3 regions of the Blautia sp. MSK17_66 genome follow, and region 2 is predicted to be linked to each of the others. Evidence: riboswitches for the same ligand, from Rfam matches in the RefSeq annotation. Region 2 holds a riboswitch; each other region holds the start of a gene.
The links. A riboswitch is a leader RNA that binds a small molecule or an ion and turns the genes downstream of it on or off. The one in region 2 is predicted to bind cobalamin.
Positions count from the first base shown of each region.

Region 1: another riboswitch for cobalamin. It lies ahead of LIR34_RS03910 (sirohydrochlorin cobaltochelatase); the one in region 2 lies ahead of nikB (nickel ABC transporter permease).
Region 3: another riboswitch for cobalamin. It lies ahead of LIR34_RS07820 (cysteine-rich small domain-containing protein); the one in region 2 lies ahead of nikB (nickel ABC transporter permease).

Region 1 covers NZ_JAJBNQ010000005.1:21,610-27,846, forward strand. Annotated here, with positions in the region: gene LIR34_RS03875 (MFS transporter) at 1-766, opposite strand, end outside; gene LIR34_RS03880 (flavin reductase family protein) at 973-1,494, shown strand; gene LIR34_RS03885 (manganese catalase family protein) at 1,544-2,170, opposite strand; gene LIR34_RS03890 (spore coat protein CotJB) at 2,174-2,458, opposite strand; gene LIR34_RS03895 (spore coat associated protein CotJA) at 2,455-2,775, opposite strand; gene LIR34_RS03900 (NUDIX hydrolase) at 2,919-3,428, shown strand; gene thiE (thiamine phosphate synthase) at 3,435-4,091, shown strand; cobalamin riboswitch at 4,140-4,334, shown strand; gene LIR34_RS03910 (sirohydrochlorin cobaltochelatase) at 4,548-5,939, shown strand; gene LIR34_RS03915 (hypothetical protein) at 6,094-6,237, shown strand, end outside.
Region 2 covers NZ_JAJBNQ010000009.1:99,415-105,651, reverse strand. Annotated here, with positions in the region: gene LIR34_RS06550 (ABC transporter substrate-binding protein) at 1-475, opposite strand, end outside; gene nikC (nickel transporter permease) at 683-1,507, opposite strand; gene nikB (nickel ABC transporter permease) at 1,509-2,447, opposite strand; cobalamin riboswitch at 2,768-2,966, opposite strand; gene LIR34_RS06535 (amino acid ABC transporter ATP-binding protein) at 3,211-3,951, opposite strand; gene LIR34_RS06530 (amino acid ABC transporter permease) at 3,948-4,739, opposite strand; gene LIR34_RS06525 (transporter substrate-binding domain-containing protein) at 4,755-5,555, opposite strand; gene LIR34_RS06520 (C40 family peptidase) at 5,796-6,237, opposite strand, start outside.
Region 3 covers NZ_JAJBNQ010000012.1:13,291-19,527, forward strand. Annotated here, with positions in the region: gene LIR34_RS07810 (glycerate kinase family protein) at 1-498, opposite strand, end outside; gene nudC (NAD(+) diphosphatase) at 759-1,607, opposite strand; cobalamin riboswitch at 1,917-2,113, shown strand; gene LIR34_RS07820 (cysteine-rich small domain-containing protein) at 2,548-2,841, shown strand; gene LIR34_RS07825 (phosphatase) at 3,296-4,009, opposite strand; gene LIR34_RS07830 (glycyl radical protein) at 4,302-6,237, shown strand, end outside.

The DNA of each region.
Region 1 (6,237 bases), on a different contig from region 2:
TTGCAGATGCAGTTCCCATTTCAGAACTTCCGCCACCTTTGCCCTGTGCAATCTGAAAGTTAAAATTATTCAGAAGTACGTGGCTGAGATAAATAAAAATGCATCCGATAAGTACCAGAGAGAAGTGCTTATACTTTTGGAAAAACAGAAGCGGATTTGCCAGACTATTTCCGGAAGCTTTTGAGCCGGAAGTTCCCTGGGTTTTGACAAAAGGAAAAAGGATGAGACATCCGAGGGTAAAAAATGTGAGAATGATCACAGAGGCAGGGATGGAACCGGCACCTGCTTTTACTGTAATAATTCCAAGGACATAGCAGATGATTGCATATGCAACAGAACCCATTCCACGTGCAAGTCCAAAGTTAAGCTGCTGACCCTGATTGATGCTTTCCATACCCAGGGCATTGATAAATGGAGTTAATAACTGAAGAAGCGCGATACTGATGCCATAGAGAAGTCCGGTCAGAATCAAGCTTCTGGAAAAAAACAGTCCGACTCCGAGAAGCAGTTGGATCATATAAAAAATCTGGATAAGTTTTTTGAGAGAAGGGCTGTCCGGACGGTCAGCATAGCTGGCGAGTACAGGCTGAAGAAGTGCAGAAATGATACCGGCAGCGGCAGCAATGATGCCGATCTGAGTATTGGAAAAGCCTCCATCCAGCAGAAAAAAGCCGGAAAAACTCATGATCGCGGCAAAATACATCCAGTACAGTGCCTGGATGCAGGCGTAAGGCCCGGTGAGGTTTTTTTGTTTAGAAGATGGCATGATGGGTACTCCTTTTAAATGATTATTCAGTAGCAATTGCAAAAATTTCATAACTGTTCAGTGTCCAGTTACATATTATTTTTATTATAACAAAATACTTGCCAAAAAGCAGTCCTTATTTTATCATAAACGTAACGATTCAGTACTGTTGCTGCTGTTCACAGTCACTGATAAACGATAACAAAAAAAGATGGAGGTTTAGACGAATGAAGAAAAAGATAGATGTATATGAGTATATGGGAGAAATCCTTAAAGGAGTGAAATCGGGTGTACTGATCACCGGAAAGGATGAGAATAAAACAAACTCCATGACGATCTCCTGGGGAATGGCTGGTATTGAATGGGGAAAACCTGTTTTTGTAACTTTTATACGAGAAAGCCGTTTTACCAAGACTTTTATCGATAAAAATGGTGAGTTTACAGTAAACATTCCACTTGATGAAAGTGCAAAGAAAATCCTTGCATACTGTGGCTCAAAATCAGGAAGAGATGTGGATAAGGCAAAAGAACTCGGCCTTACTTATGAAGAACCGGAAACAATTTCGGTACCGGGAATCAGAGAGCTCCCATTGACTCTGGAGTGTAAGGTGATTTATAAACAGACACAGGACATTCATGCGATCACAGAAGAAGATCAGGAAAAATTTTATCCACAGAATGCAGATGGATCCCAGGATATCCATGTGGCGTATTATGGCGAGATCGTAAATGCATATGTAATTGAATAATTGAGGAAAAACAGCTCTCCATATAAAAATGGGGAGCTGTTTGCTCATATCAGGAATTTTTGCAGGAAGCTTTACATGGATTGTCAAAGGCTGGATTAAATGCGTAGAAATTTTTGGCATCCAGATTTTCCTGAACACTGCGAAGAGCTTCTCCAAAGCGCTGGAAGTGAACGATTTCTCTTGAACGCAGAAATCTGATAGGATCAGCAATTTCCGGAATATCACGGACTACCCGGAGAATGTTGTCGTAGGTGGAGCGGGCCTTCTGTTCTGCTGCAAGGTCCTCAAACAGATCTGTGACAGGATCTCCTTTGCTCTGGAATTCGCAGGCATTAAATGGAATCCCGCCCGCAGCCTGTGGCCAGACACCTACTCCATGGTCGATATAGTAAGGCCCGAGTCCGCTTTTTTCAATTTCTTCCATAGAAAGATTTCGTGTAAGCTGATGGATAATGGTGGATACCATTTCCAGGTGAGAAAGCTCTTCAGTGCCGATGTCATTTAAAACAGCGGCGGTCATGCGGTTTGGCATGGTAAAACGTTGAGAAAGATAACGGAGGGATGCACCAATTTCACCGTCGGGACCGCCGTATTGGCTGGCAATGAACTGAGCAATCTTTGCATTAGGGGTCTTGATATTAATCGGATACTGTAACCTTTTTTCATAATTCCACATAGATTATCTGCACTCTCCTTCCTGCTCCCATGGAAATGGCTGTTCCATCCATCGCCAGCTGTTTGCATCTGTTTCAAGGGCATCGTCTATGGTAAGGGGACCATAGTGCCGGGCATATTCCTTCATCAGTTTCTGGCGTTCGGAAGAGTATTCCCGATAAAAAGAAAGTGCTTCCTGACAACAGGGATGTGTATCAAGAAAGAGCAGAATATCATCAACGGCAAAACTGACTTCATAGATCCGTTGAAGGAGTTTTTCTTTTGAAGTACAGGAATTCTGACTCATCATCGTCTGACACCTCGCTTTCCGCAGAAGGGTTTGCATAACTCAGGGAAAACAGTTCCGACTCTTAAGGCATAATTCAGGTCATAAGTTGTTGAAAATTTCTGACAGGGAACATATGCCATTGCGATCGGCAGATGCTCGATGGGACTGTACATTTCAGAATTGCCGGAAACTGTGGTACAGGATGAAGATGGGGAAGAGGCCGGACTGCGCTGTGCACAACGGTAGAAACCAGTCTGATTTCCTGTCATTTCTCTTGCCATTCCACAAGTTGCATTATATGGGCGGCCGCAGGGCCGGGATATCTGATAATTTTCCATGAACGAGTCCTTTCAGGGGAGTTCTTTATATTTTATGTGTAAAAAAAAGAAAAGTGCATAGAGAACGTTCCTTGTTATTTTTGCTTTACTCTGGTAAAATAAAAACGAAAAATTTCTGCGAAGATAAACGGGGAGAATGTTAAATGGAATTTTGGGATATTTATGATGAAAATAAACAGCCGACAGGTCGTACAATGAAAAGAAATGACTGGTGTTTAAAGGATGGGGAATATCATCTGACAGTACTTGGCGTTGTTGCCAGACCAGATGATACATTTCTGATCACAAAAAGAGTCATGACAAAGGCGTGGGCTCCGGGTTGGTGGGAAGTTTCCGGCGGAGCAGCGCAGGCAGGAGAAAGCTCCTATGAGGCAGTACTTCGTGAAGTGAAAGAAGAAACTGGTCTGGATGCAAGAGATGCAGAGGGCGGATATCTTTTTACATACAAGAGGGAAAATCCGGGAGAAGGAGATAATTATTTTGTAGATGTATATCGTTTTGTCATGGATGTAGACGAAAAAGATCTGTCACTGCAGACGGAGGAGACAGACGGACATATGTTTGCGACCCTGGAGCAGATCCAGGCGTTTGCCGCAGAGGGTAAATTCCTCCATTACGACAGCATCCGCAAAGCATTTGAAAGGCAGGAGTGACACAAAATGAAATTTACAAGAGAAGAGATAGCAAAAGCCCTGAAACTGTATGTGATCACAGACAGAAGCTGGCTGAAAGAAGATGAAACCCTTCTTTCTGTATGTGAAAAAGTTATTCAGAACGGAGCAACCTTTCTTCAGCTCCGCGAAAAAGAACTGAATGCGGAAGAAACCAGAAAAGAAGCAATAGAACTTCAGAAACTCTGCCGCAGCTACAAAATTCCTTTTGTGGTAAATGACAGTGTGGAGATTGCAATGGAAATGGATGCAGACGGAGTGCATGTCGGACAGTCTGACATAAAAGACAGAGATATACGTGCAATTCTGGGGCCGGATAAGATCCTCGGAATGACAGCCAAAACGGTGGAGCAGGCAGTGGCTGCCGAAAAAGCAGGAGCAGATTATATCGGGACAGGAGCGGTTTTTGGAAGTACGACCAAAAAAGATGCAAAGAATCTTTCTATAGAAGAGCTTAAGAAAATTGCTGCCTCCGTAAATATCCCGGTTGTTGCAATCGGCGGTATCAACAGTGAAAATGTTTCCAGACTTGAGGGAAGCGGTGTCAACGGTGCGGCAGTGATATCCGGGATTTTTGCGGCAGAGGACCCGGCAGAAAAAACATCAGAAATGAGCAGACTGACGGATATATTTTGTAAAAAATAAGGCAAACATATTGTGTTTTGTAAAAAAATATGATATCGTATAGAAAATTGAATAAAGAAGATGACAGGTGCTGAAGAATTTATCAGAAGTTAAAAGGGAAACAGGTGTGAAACCTGTACGATCTCGTCACTGTAAGCAGGGAGTATGATTCTGTATGCGTAAGCATGATCACTGGGAGACCGGGAAGATAGAAGCATATGTTGATTGGCAAGTCAGGAAACCTGCCTGTTGTCTGGTACGGGAATATGAATTCCAGATCACGAGTAATTGGTTGTACCGTTTATATGCGACAGACCTGTTACCCTTTATAAGGGTTTTTTTAATGTACAGAAGTTTTTCATATTTTCGTATCGTATAAGTTTGCTGATGAATAATTTTATATAAAGCTACATCAGGACGACCGATTCCGATAAGGAACAGCCGCCGGGAACGTTTGTGCCAAAGGAGGACGAAACAATGAAAAACAAAACTGTAAAAGCACTTGCAACACTGTTAGCAGTAACAACCGTATCTATGATGGGAACAGCCGGAGTTATGGCATCTGATAATACTGCAGAGGATACTGCAACAGAGGCAGCAGCAGATACAGAAGAAGCTGAAGCTACAGAAGAAGCAGAAGCTACAGAAGAAGCAGCAGACGATACTGCTGAGGCATCAGATGATGACCAGGCAGCAGCAGATAATGTAGCAGCACTGATCGACAAGATCTATGTTCAGGAAAGAACTGACACAACAGATGAGGACTGCAAAGCTGCCAAAGAAGCATGGGATGCACTGACAGATGCACAGAAAGAACTGGTAGAAGGCGAAGAAGCAAGCCCGGAATATTTCGGACGTGACACAGGGGATGCTTCCAAAGATGATCCGCGCAATCAGGACGAGATCGGTGAGAATGAAATCCTTGTAGTAAGCTTTGGTACTTCTTTCAATGACAGCCGTGCAGAGGATATCAAGGGAATCGAAGACGCTCTGGCAAAAGCTTATCCGGACTGGGCTGTAAGAAGAGCATTTACAGCACAGATCATCATCAACCATGTACAGGCAAGAGATGACGAAGCAATTGACAACATGGATCAGGCACTCCAGCGTGCAGTTGACAACGGAGTTAAGAACCTGGTTGTACAGCCGACACATCTTATGCATGGAGCAGAATATGATGAGATGGTAGAAGCAATCGATCAGTATAAAGATAAATTTGAATCCGTTGCAATCGCAGAGCCAATGCTTGGTGAAGTCGGAGAAGATGCTACAGTGATCAACGATGACAAGAAAGCAGTTGCAGAGGCACTTGTTGATGCAGCAGTAAAAGAAGCAGGATTTGACAGCATAGATGCATCAGCAGAAGACGGAACAGCATTTGTATTCATGGGACATGGTACTTCTCATACTGCAAATGTAACTTATGATCAGATGCAGACTCAGATGGAAGACCTTGGATACAAGAACGTATTTATCGGAACCGTTGAGGGTAAGCCGGAAGATACAGCATGTGAGGCAGTTATCGATAAGGTTAAAGAGGCTGGTTATAAGAAAGTTGTTCTTCGTCCGCTGATGGTTGTTGCAGGTGATCATGCAAACAACGATATGGCTGGTGATGATGAGGATTCCTGGAAGAGCCAGTTTGAGGCATCCGGAGCATTTGACAGCATTGACTGCCAGATTGAAGGACTGGGAAGAATCCCGGCAGTAGAGGATCTCTATGTGGCTCATACAAAGGCAGCTATGGATGCTGATGCTACAGATGACGCAGAAGCTACAGACGATGCAGAAGCTACAGACGATGCGGCTGCTGATGATGCTTCCGCAGAGACAACAGATGATGCAGCAACAGAGGAAGCAGCAGAATAATAAAATATTCCGCGAGGTGTTTTGCCATGAATATGGCAAGATCCCAAGACGTAGAGGTGATGGCTGCCCGGAAAGTTTATGACTTTTCCGGGCAGTTTTTGGGATAAATAAGATTTTGCTTAAACGAAGTGAAAGAGAACAGGAGGAAATGATAATGAAACGTTCATTAGCTTTAATGGCATGTGTATTAAGCAGTGCCATGGTACTTACAGCAGTTAGTCCGGTTATGGCAGCCGATAAAGAAAAGACCGAGACAGCCGACACAAAAGAGGATGCCGGCACAGAAGAAACCAAGAAG
Region 2 (6,237 bases):
GACAGCCTGCCATATTCGCGTTTGCTCTGTTCAGATTGAAGATGACATTCTGACCATCAACATCAATACCTGCAATGTCAAAGAACTCCGGTACACGGTTTGACATCTCAATCGTACGTTCCAGAGAAGCTTTTACCAGCTCCGGTGTAAGATCATTGCCATTTGAGAATTTTACACCGTCACGGATGGTAAAAGTCCAGGTCTTTCCGTCTTCACTGTTTGTCCACTCTGTTGCAAGACATGGTACCATGTTTCCTTCTTCATCAAATCTGGTAAGTCCCTGTCCGACACCATAACGTGAAATGACCCAGCTGAAATACTGCTCTGTAGGCTCCAGTGTATCTGCAAAGCTTGTTACACCGATCGTCATTGTCTTTGCATCTGCTGCCCATACCGGTGCTGTTGATGTGAGTGAGATTGTCATAAGTGCTGCTAGTGCTGCTGCGGCAAGTTTTTTTGCGATTCTGTTTTTCATATATTTTCTCCTTTAATATTTTTCGGTAGTTTATGATACCTACGAATTGCTCCGTTACCGAGTAACTCTCGCAATTCTACCCTCTTTTCGCATATCGCGGGATTATCATCCCACTTTTATGCTCATATCGGGGCGGGTTCCAAGATTCTTCATCCACTTATGAGCAAGCTCATGTGGATTCATCTCTTTTCACCCTGGTATCGTATATTAGTCTTGTCTCGGGTCCAGAATATCACGGATACTGTCACCAAGCATATTAAATACGATTACGACGATTACGATGGCAATACCAGGTGCGATCATCAGCCATGGTGCCTTTGCCATATAGGTTCTTCCTTCATTCAGCATCAGTCCCCATTCCGGTGTCGGTGCGACCGCACCAAAGCCCAGGAAAGAGAGAGATGCCAACTCCAGCATCATGGTTCCCATATCTGCTGCTGCCGTTACTGTCATGGTTGTCAGCATATTCGGGAGTATGTGCTTCCAGAGAATTTTTAATGTACCGGTACCGTTTACAACTGCAGCTTCCACATACAGGTTTCGTTTTACTTTCAAAACCATACTTCTTGCCAGACGGGCATATTTTGTCCAGCTTACCGCAGTGATGGCGATAACTCCGTTTCGAAGACTTGGTCCGAGCATACCTGCAATCGCGATCGCCAGGATCATTCCCGGAAAGGAGATCATCATATCTGCGATTCTCATGATCACCTGATCGATCCAGCCGCCAAAATATCCTGCGATGATCCCAAGTAAGGTTCCCACAACAAAGATCGTCGCTACAAGGATCAGAGTGGAAACCAGAGAAGTTCTGGTGCCATAGATCACACGGGAAAGCAGATCCCGCCCCAGTTTGTCAGCACCGAGCGGGTATTCTGCACAGGGTGCTTTCAAAGAGTCCAGCATCACGGCTTCCAACGGATCCTTCGGTGCAACCCATGGTGCAAAAACAGCCACGCCGACAATGACAAGTGCAAGAATAAAGAATAAGGTAAACTGTTTATGAGCCAGGAAAAAATTCTGCTTCTTCACTTTATTTGACCTCCTTTATTCTTGGATCCAGATAAGTATAGGATAAATCAACAATGATGTTGATGACCATATACATAACTGCGATCATAAGTACATATGCCTGCACCATCGGATAATCTCGACAGGCAATCGCCTTGATCGCCATACTTCCCATTCCCGGCCAGTTGTAGATGATCTCAACAACAGCCGTTCCTCCAAGCAGCGATCCCAGCGAAAGTCCAAGAAGGGTAACGATCGGAAGCATTGCGTTTGGAAGTACATGTCTCCAGAGGATCACGCTCTCTTTGATACCTCGCATTCTGGCTCCGATGACATAGTCCTGACGAAGTTCCTCCAGAACTGCATTTCTCACCTGCCTGGTATACTTGGCTGACATGGAAAGTGCCAGTGTCACAGCCGGCAGGATCATTGCCTTAAAGTCCGTTGTACCTCCCGCTACATTGATCCAGCGGAGCTGGACTCCAAAGATACTCAGAAGAATCAGACCGATCCAGAAGCTTGGGACAGATACTCCAAAAAAAGTAATCCCACGGATCAGATAATCCGGCCACTTATTCTGATACACTGCTGAAAGAATCCCACAGGGTATGGAAAATAAGATCATCAGCAGAAGCGCGAACAGTGACATCTGAAGCGTTGGCCAGAAACACTTCATCAGTTTTTCAGTTACAGGAACTTTAAACGCATACGAAGTTCCCATGTCTCCGGTAAGTACTCCTTTTACCCAGGATCCGTACTGTACCAGAAACGGCTGGTCAAGGCCCAGTTCATGTCTCGTCTGTTCGAGGAGTTCCGGTGTCGGCAGATTACCACACTCAGTCAGCATGATCTCTGCGGGATCTCCCGGTGAAAGATAAGTAAGCCCGAATGTAAAAAAACTTACACCGATAAGAACGATCAGAATCTGCAGGAGCCTTTTTCCGATTTGTTTTTTTGACATTGTTTCTCCTTCCTACATTAGTAGAGGTTTTTTGTTACTGTTCACTCCGTTCGCAGTAACTTGGTCAAAATGCATTCCAAATCACCTTCGGTGATGGCATTTTGCCCCGTATGTCTCGGGATTTTGCCATATTCATGGCAAAACACCTCGCGGGATATTACCTGTGAACAGTTACGGTTTTTTACCAGATGCGATTCAAAAAGGGCAGGGGAAAATACGCTTTTGAGTAAAAGCGCAGAAAAAAACATCCGCATAGACTACGGATGTTTGCACACGAAAAAACAATGCTTCCTATCTACCGTAAGAATCATATCTAATCATTTGCAAGCAGGTCTCCTGACTTAAGTTCCTCGCTCCAAAACCCCTTCCCGGACTGACTTGCGCCTTCCCAGTGGTCAATTATGTTTTGCAGCTCCCTATCACAGTGACGGGATCGTACCGGATTTACACCGGTTTCCCTTTTAATCTGTCCGGAATCCACATTTCAAGCTAAACGGATATTCAGACAGAACTTACAAAGGCTGGTTCAAAACCAACAAATGTTATGTATTTACAACTTTATAATATCTTACATTTTTTTCCATGTCCAGAAATGTTTCTTTATAAATTGTATTTTTTTATATACAAAAATAGAAAACTTTCCTGTTTTTGCGTGGCCAAAATGGGGGAGTCTGAGGGGGACTTTCGGCCTTCGCAACTTTGAGATAGTCCCCCTCAGGGTTTTATGTTTGTCAAACAGACGGGCCGCCGGGCAGTTCCCGGCTCAGGCATTTCGGAATCGACTCAAAAATTCCTTCGTCATTTCTTTCTGCGGATTTTCAAAAATCTGCTGTGAAGTCCCTTCCTCAACAATAACACCATCACCCATGAAGATTACATGCTTTGCCACATCTTTTGCAAAAGCCATTTCATGTGTGACAATAATCATTGTAAGTCCGTCCTTAGCAAGCGTTCTCATAACCTCCAGAACTTCCCCTACCATCTGCGGATCCAGTGCAGAGGTCGGCTCATCAAAAAGCAGGATTTCCGGTTCCATCGCAAGTGCTCTTGCAATCGCAACCCTCTGCTTCTGTCCTCCGGAAAGCTGCTTCGGCTTCGCATTGATATACGGTGCCATGCCAACCTTTTCGAGATACATCATTGCATTTTTTTGTGCTTCTTCTTTGCTTTTTTTGAGAACTTTTTCCTGTCCGACTGTACAGTTCTTAAGAACCGTCATGTTGCTAAAAAGATTAAAGTTCTGAAACACCATACCAACCTTCGAACGATACTCCGGAACATTCACATGTCTGTCCATGATGTTTGTTCCATGATAACAGATTTCACCGGATGATGGTGTCTCCAGAAGGTTCATACAACGCAGAAGTGTGGATTTACCGGAGCCGGAAGGACCGATAATGCAGGTAACATCTTTCGGTTTCACAGAGAAATCAATATCTTTCAAAATCTCATGCGTTCCGAAGGATTTTCCCAGATGCTGTACTTTCAGAATTGTCTCATTCATTCTCTGCTGTCCTTCCTTTCCTTGTAAGAATACATACCACTTGTATGTGTCAGGGTATCTGCAGTAGCCAGATCATAGTTATCCGGTCCGTCCATCTTACGCTCGATCACACGCAGAATTCTGGAGCAGGTAAATGTCATGATAAAATAAATGACCATAGCTATTGTGAAGGACTCAAAGTATGTATACAGTGCACCTGCCACACCCTTAGTCGTATAAAAAAGTTCTACCGTACCGATAATGGAAAGTACACAGGTATCTTTGATATTGATGATCAGGTTATTGCCGATCTGCGGCATGATGTTTCTGAGTGCCTGCGGCAGAATAACATGAATCATAGTCTGTACATGTGTCATGCCGATTGCCTTGGCACCCTCTGTCTGTCCCGGATCGATTGAGAGAATACCGCCGCGGACAGTTTCTGCCATATATGCACCTGTGTTGATGGACACAATAAAAATTGCGGCAAACCACATGGACATATTAATATTGAACAGATATGCACTACCGAAATAAATAAACATTGCCTGTGCCATCATAGGTGTTCCACGGAAAAACTCCACATAGCAGGCAAGAATAAATTTTACGATTTTGACCAGTATCTTCTTAGCTGTGGAATCGTTTCTGTCTATTGGAATCGTCTGCACGATACCTACAAGAAATCCAATGATGCATCCAAAAAGTGTTCCGACCAGAGCCAGCCACATGCTGACTCCGGCTCCCTTTGCAAAAGAAGGACCGTATTGCTGAAGAAGATAAATGATTCTTCCTCCAAAACTCTCAGGCAGCATTTTGCTCCTCCTTTATGATTCGCTGGACAGAGGCTGTACAGAAATTGCCTCATCCATCATCTTGCTGTAATCATCTTCGGTCATCTCGCTTAAGACTCCGTTGATGGCATCTTTGAGTTCATCATTTCCTTTTTTCAGGGAAATACCAATGTTGATATCCTCATCAGATACCTCAAAAGCTCCCTCTGTATCGCTAAAATCAAGAAGTTTGAAATCCGGATAAGCAACGCAGGCTGCTTTTCCTGTCGGCATATCGGTTACAACAGCATCACATTTGCCGGATTCCAGAGCGACAAGCATCGCCGGTGCACTTTCCTGTGCAGGAAGAATATTGGCATCCGGGATCTGCGGCAGACAGGAATCATACCAGATCGTATTCTGCTGAGATGTCACAGTTGCTCCTTTGAGGTCTTCAACACTTGCTGCGTCTTTATAATCTCCATCCTCTTTTACAAGAGTGATGATAGATGCATAATAATATGGGTCTGTAAAATCAACCATCTGCTGACGTTCCTTGGTGATGGACTGTCCTGCAATGACACAGTCAACCTGTCCGGACTGTACTGCCGGTACAAGGGAATCCCAGTCAAGCTTTACAATCTCCAGATCATAGCCAAGTTCATCTGCAATCTTCTTTGCCATCATGACATCATATCCATATGCGTAATCAGAGCTTCCTGAAATCTGTACCGCGCCATTGGAATCATCCGGCTGTGTCCAGTTGTATGGTGCATAACCGCACTCCATAGCAACCTTGAGTGTCTTTTTATCAGCCGCGCTTACACTCTGCACTCCAAATACTCCACATGTCATAGATGCTGTTACAGCCGCTACTGTCAACATTCTCCACATTTTCGTCTTCCTCATTTTCGTTTCCTCCTAAAATATACCTGTAAAGTAAAAAAAAGCGCACGGAACCACGAAGTGCCCCATTGCGCTTTATGCCATTCTAATACTTTATTGTTGGAAAGTCAATCTTTTTGTTCTGTCAAAAGATATAGAAAATATAAGTAAAAAAACGGCAGCTTCACGCCACCGTTTTTATAAATTATTTTATGAAGGTCTTCTTACAGAAAGAATGGTTCTGTAAGTTGCATCATTACTGATCTTGATACCATCCTGGGAGTTTGATGCGTGAACGATCTGTCCGTTGCCCATGTAGATAGCTACATGACCGCCATAGCAGATCAGGTCACCTGGCTGTGCATCTGCATAAGAAACCTCAGTTCCCCAGTTCTGCTGCTCGTAGGATGTTCTCGGAAGGCTGTAACCAAACTGTGCATATACACTCTGTGTAAATCCAGAGCAGTCCGCACCGCTTGTAAGGCTTGTTCCACCCCATACATACGGGTTTCCGACAAACTGCAGTGCATAGTCTACGATAGAAGAGCCAGAACCACTGGATGAGCTGGAAGAACTGGATGAAGTATCTACATCCTCCGGATTTACAGTGTTGTCACTGTCGATCACATTACCATATTCATCATATTCTACC
Region 3 (6,237 bases), on a different contig from region 2:
AAGTGCCTGTCCGCCTTCGCCGGTTTCATTTCCGTCTTTATCAAGGAAGGTGAAACCAAGGGCACGGAGCATTCCGATTCCACCGTCATTGGTAGCACTTCCGCCGATTCCGATAATGAAATTGCGGATTCCTCTGCCGATAGCGTCAAGAATCATTTCTCCTACACCAAAAGTAGTGGCAGTCATAGGATCTTTCTGATCGGAAATCGTGATCCCTGAAGCCGAAGCCATTTCCATGACAGCAGTATTGGTATCCTTGAGATAACCATAATAAGCATTGACTGGTTCATGATACGGACCGGTAACGGTGACATCAATGCGTTCTCCGTTCAGGCCTTCGATCAGGGCATCGGTGGTTCCTTCACCGCCGTCTGCCAGTGGTTTAACGATTACTTCAGCATCTTTATGCGCGGCAAGGACACCTGCTTTGACAGCCATGCCGGCTTCCATGGAAGTCATGCTTCCCTTAAAGGAATCAACTGCAACAACAACTTTCATAAACTAAAACCCCCTGTGGTAATGATAAAAAGCTGTTCAGCTGGTAAACGAGATATAAAAAACAATTTAGAGGAATTACCTACTGTGTTTGGAGTAAGCAATAACTGAACAGCTTTGATGATGTTACTATAGCATGGATAATCATAAAAAGATATGTTCCATATACCAAAAAATAAAGAATTGACACAGGAAAAATACAGTATAAATAACAAAACTCTCTGCCTCACACAAATCTGCATGACAGAGAGCTTTGCTGCATATTATCTTGGCTCTTTTCCGGCGGCAAACAGCATCATCATCTCATTGGTAAGACTGATGTCATTTCCCTGTCCGGTGATCTTATCACGGTCAAACCATTGGGCCATAGAAAGTTCTTCGTGGTCAACGGTGAGTGTATCATCGCCGTCTACATCACAGAAAAATCCGAAGAGCAGTGTACCGGAGAAAGACCATGGCTGACTCTTGTAGTAGCGCAGGTTTCTGACCTTCAGACCGACTTCTTCCATGACTTCCCGATGGACGGTTTCTTCAATGGTTTCGCCGATCTCTGCGAATCCGGCGATCAGAGCATGAAGCTTGAAATTTCTTCCCTCATATTTAGAGAGGAGAAGTTTATCTCCGTTGGTGACTCCCACGATAACTGCGGGCATCAGAACCGGATATTCATGACGGCCACAGGAAGGGCAGAGCATCATTCGCTCCTTTGTGTCGTGCTTCATCGGTGTTCCGCAGCAGCCGCAGAATCGACGGCTCTGGTACCACTGGAAAATCTGGTGTCCGGTGATGCCGGCAAAGGCAAGATGACGCGGTGTGGCGGTGCGGAGCTCCCGTATGCTGTGCAGTTCATAATTGTCAGCCAGGCTGATATCCAGATTTGGAATCAGATAAAAATGATCGTCATCTATAGAAAACAGGTAAATATAACTCTCATAAAGAGAAGGAAGCTTTCCTTCCAGTTCCCGAAAACGCAGAAAGGAAATTTCCGTCTCCGGACCGGCCTGATGAAACAGTATTTTCTTATCTTCAAAGGAAAGAATAAAGCTGTCTGCCGTTGGTGGAATCGGCTTGTATTCATTGTGGTAAACATGTGGTGCGATATCCTGTATCATAATAAAACTCCTCCTGGAAATACTTTTGTATTTTTTAACTTTAAGCGTAACAAGTCCCTCAAAGATTGAGGGATTCAGGGAGTTTGAAACGGACTTGTCCGCTTTGTTCCTGCCTGAGTAAAAAATATAAATAAGTATAGGCCGGAGACTGAAAAAATGCAAGAACAGACGAAAAAATAAATTATGTCATGGCAAAATGCCTCGCGGAATATTACCGGTGAAGTAACATCCGGTTCATAAAATTGTGAAAAAAGTATCAGGCACAGTTGACAATAAACAATACTTATGTTATTATAATGTCAGTATAATTCCATATTGAACATATGAAGTGCTGGCTGTTTCCGCGTAGCAGTCAGAAGAGGGAATCAGGTGAGAATCCTGAGCGATCCGGTCACTGTAACAGAGGAGCGACCTTTCATTTATCCCATTGTACGACCGTTGTATGAGAAGGGGAGAGGAAGCGATGATCCTGAAGTCAGGAAACCTGCTTTGTATGGCGAGGTTAAACTTCCGTGTAAAGTGTAACAACCAACTGAGAGATATCCGCAGTCTCGAAGCGTTGTCTGCTTAATTGGAAGCAGGCATTTTTTTATGGAATTCGCCTGTTCGTATGAATTATACCAGCATGCTTTTGTTGCGTTGGCCACCGCAGAGCATGTAGCCCTTTAAGGGTATGATTAAATGGCAGGCGATACTACTCCGGATGCATTCGTTCCCTCCGCATATTTGAACGGATTCATTGTCTACCCCGGAGTAGCATCGCAATCCTCTTAAATAAGAATCTGAACTGACAGCATGATTTATATCATAGCTGCTTTTTTTTACTTTATATTATATCAGATGTGAGATGACTCCCACATCTCTAGGTAGCGAGCAACAAATCAGTATCAGTGGTGGGAGTCGATTCTCCCATCTGATATAGCCAAAGGAGATATTGATGATGGAAAAACCATACTGGGAAGGAAAGCATTACGCTTTTTTCAGCAACAAAGAATGTGAGTATTTTCCGTGCCATAAGGGTGCGGATCCGGAGAATTTTAATTGCCTGTTCTGTTATTGCCCGTTATATGCTCTCGGCGATAAATGCGGCGGAAATTTCAGGATCACCGAAAAAGGAATCAAGGACTGCACGAACTGTCAGCTGCCACATAAAGCAAAGAATTATGGATATGTAACCGGGAAATACAGCGAGCTGGTGGAACTCATGAATAAGATAAACAATGAGATTAAATGACGCAACGGGATGTGTGCCCTGTTTACTGGTTACTTCATTGTTTTCCGTAATCGGGAGCACCTTATTGGATCACGGCCGCAGGCCGCGGCGATTCCCCCGGGGCGTGGTGGCACCACAAAGATGATACCATGCCAGACGAGGGCAGGATACATATATACAGCAGAAGAAAAGGCGTATAGTATACTTTTAAATGACATCTATACAGAAAAAGAAACAGCCTCCTGACAAATTTGACTTAGCAAATTTCCGCAGATTCTGACTGCGCTAATGATGACTGCGTTGCACTGTCTGAGCACCTTCAGGTGCGAGTTTGCAAAAGCAGTCATCGATAGATGCGCGGGAAGAATCCGGAAATGCCGCGTGTCAAAAAGTCAGGAGACTGTTCTCTTTTTCGTGATATAAATCTTAATACTATAACTATATTTTATTTCTATTATTATATATTATATACTTCCTACCTCTCACTCAGTATCATCTTCAACCGAGGAATATTATTGTTTAAGATCAGTTCTTCAGGAAACATCTCCTCATGCACAAACTCTGCCGCATAAGTAAAATCTCCGATATGTCCCGTACCATGACTGTCACTCGACAGCACGATCGGAATTTCGTACTTCGTACAATACTTCAGAATCTCTCTGTTATTTGCCCGGGTATCGCCCCGGTATCCATAAGGAGCAAGAGAAGCCTCGTTAATTTCAAAAATCACCCCAAATTCTTTCGCTGCAACTGCAAGCGTCTCATAGTCGACAGGAAACTGCGGATTATCACAATGTCCAAGAACCTTGACACAGGGATGCTTCATTGCATTCAGATATGCACTTGTATTTTCCTTCACAGATCCACTCTTATAATTCTGTGCATGCATACTTGCAATCGCATAGTCTAGCTTTTCGAGAAGTTCATCGTTCAGATCCACATGTCCGTCCACATCAAGAATATTCAGTTCAATCCCAAACAATAATTCAATCCCGAAACGCTTTTTGGGAGAATAAGAAAGACTCCTGAAATAAGAAGCGGTTCCGGCAGCAAGAGTGGCCGGTCCGTGATCCGTGATGCCAAGTAATTTCAGTCCCCTTCGGGAAGCTGCTTTTGCCATGTCTGAAACAGTACAGATCGTACCGTGACCACTGGCAATCGAGTGAGTGTGTATATCAGAAAGATACATTTTGTAGTCCACCTCCGGCTTAAAATTCAGCTGTAAAATCTTGATAAGTTCAGTATGGCAGTCAAACGGTCAAAAGTCAACCGAAAAATTAGATTCCAACTAAAAACCAACACAAAACCAACAAAAACCACAACAAAAACCGCATAAAAAACAAGAGAATAATGTTGGATTTTGTTGACATAAAAGTGGGGATACGGTATAATGGCTTTATATGAATCATGGCGTTTTGGCGCCGTCAGATTGCATATGAGATATGGCGTTTGAAACACCATAAGAAAGGAGAAGTGTGGAGATGTTTAATACCACAGATGTTCCAAAGTCATCCAGGATCCCGAAGCTGATTGCGGCACTGTATGCACACATGCCGGTTATTGAATCTGCCAGAGCAAAGCTGATCACGGAATCCTATAAGGCCACAGAGGGACAGCCTACGATCACCAGACGTGCGGAAGCTTTTGCACACATCCTTCGTAACATTCCGATCATTATTCGTGATGATGAGCTGATTGTCGGAAGCAGTACGATCGCACCGCGAGGCTGCCAGACTTTCCCGGAATTTTCCTATCAGTGGCTGGAGGATGAACTGGATACGGTTGCAACAAGGACCGCGGATCCATTTTACATTGCCGAGGAAACCAAGCAGGAGTTGAGAGAGGTACATAAATACTGGAAGGGCAAGACCTCCAGTGAACTTGCAACTTCCTACATGGCACCGGAAGCAATCAGAGCAATTGATCACAATATTTTTACACCAGGAAACTATTTCTACAATGGTGTCGGACATGTAACTGTTAAATATGAAGAAGTTCTTGCAATCGGTTATAAGGGAATTATCGACAAAGCTCAGGCGGAACTCGACAGATGCCAGGTTGGAGACGGCAACTATGTTAAGAAATCTCATTTCCTTAACGCAGTTATCCTTTCCTGTCAGGCAGTTATTGAGTATGCAGAGCGTTATGCAGAGCTTGCTTCCAAAATGGCAGCAGAATGTACCGATCCTGTAAGAAAACAGGAACTTCTGCAGATCGCCGAGAACTGCAGCCGTGTTCCGGCAAACGGAGCCACAAGCTTCTATGAGGCATGTCAGTCTTTCTGGTTTGTGCAGCAGCTTCTTCAGGTTGAATCCAGCGGACACTCTATTTCACCGGGACGTTTTGACCAGTATATGTATCCTTATTATAAGGCAGATCTTGACAAGGGTATCATCACAAGAGAATCGGCACAGGAACTTCTCGACTGTATCTGGGTTAAACTGAACGATCTCAACAAGGTCCGTGATGCGGCTTCCGCAGAAGGATTTGCAGGATACAGCCTTTTCCAGAACCTGATCGTCGGCGGACAGGATAAATACGGAAATGATGTTACCAATGACCTTTCTGTTATGTGTATCCTTGCATCCATGCATGTACATCTGCCAATGCCTTCTCTTTCCATCCGTGTATGGAACGGTTCCCCGCATGAACTTCTGATCAAGGCGGCAGAACTTACAAGAACCGGTATCGGACTTCCGGCTTACTATAATGATGAGGTGATCATCCCGGCACTTCTGAACAGAGGACTGACTCTTGAGGATGCCAGAGAATATAACATCATCGGATGCGTAGAGCCTCAGAAGGCAGGTAAGACAGATGGATGGCATGATGCAGCATTCTTCAATATGTGCCGTCCGCTTGAACTTGTATTTTCCAATGGTATGGATAAGGGAGAACTTGTTGGTATCCAGACAGGCGACGTCACACAGATGACAACTTTTGAAGAGTTCTATGATGCATATAAGAAGCAGATGGAATATTGCATTTCTCTTCTTGTAAATGCAGACAATGCGATCGATGTTGCTCATGCAGAGAGAGTACCGCTTCCGTTTGAATCCTGTATGGTAGATGACTGCATCAGCAGAGGACTTGCTGTTCAGGAAGGTGGAGCTGTCTATAACTTCACAGGTCCGCAGGGATTTGGTATCGCAAATATGGCAGATTCTCTGTATGCGATCCGCAAGCTTGTGTATGAAGACAAGAAAGTCACCATGAAAGAATACAAAGAAGCTCTTGCATGGAACTATGACAAGGGACTTGATGAGCAGTCCGTTAAAGATATGTCCGAGATGATCCTCAAAGGAATGCAGGAAGGCGGCATGAATGTCACCGAAGACATGGCAAAGGCAGTTCTTACGACAGTTATGAGACTGAAACCTACAGAGGAACAGCTCCGCAGATTCACAGAGATCCATC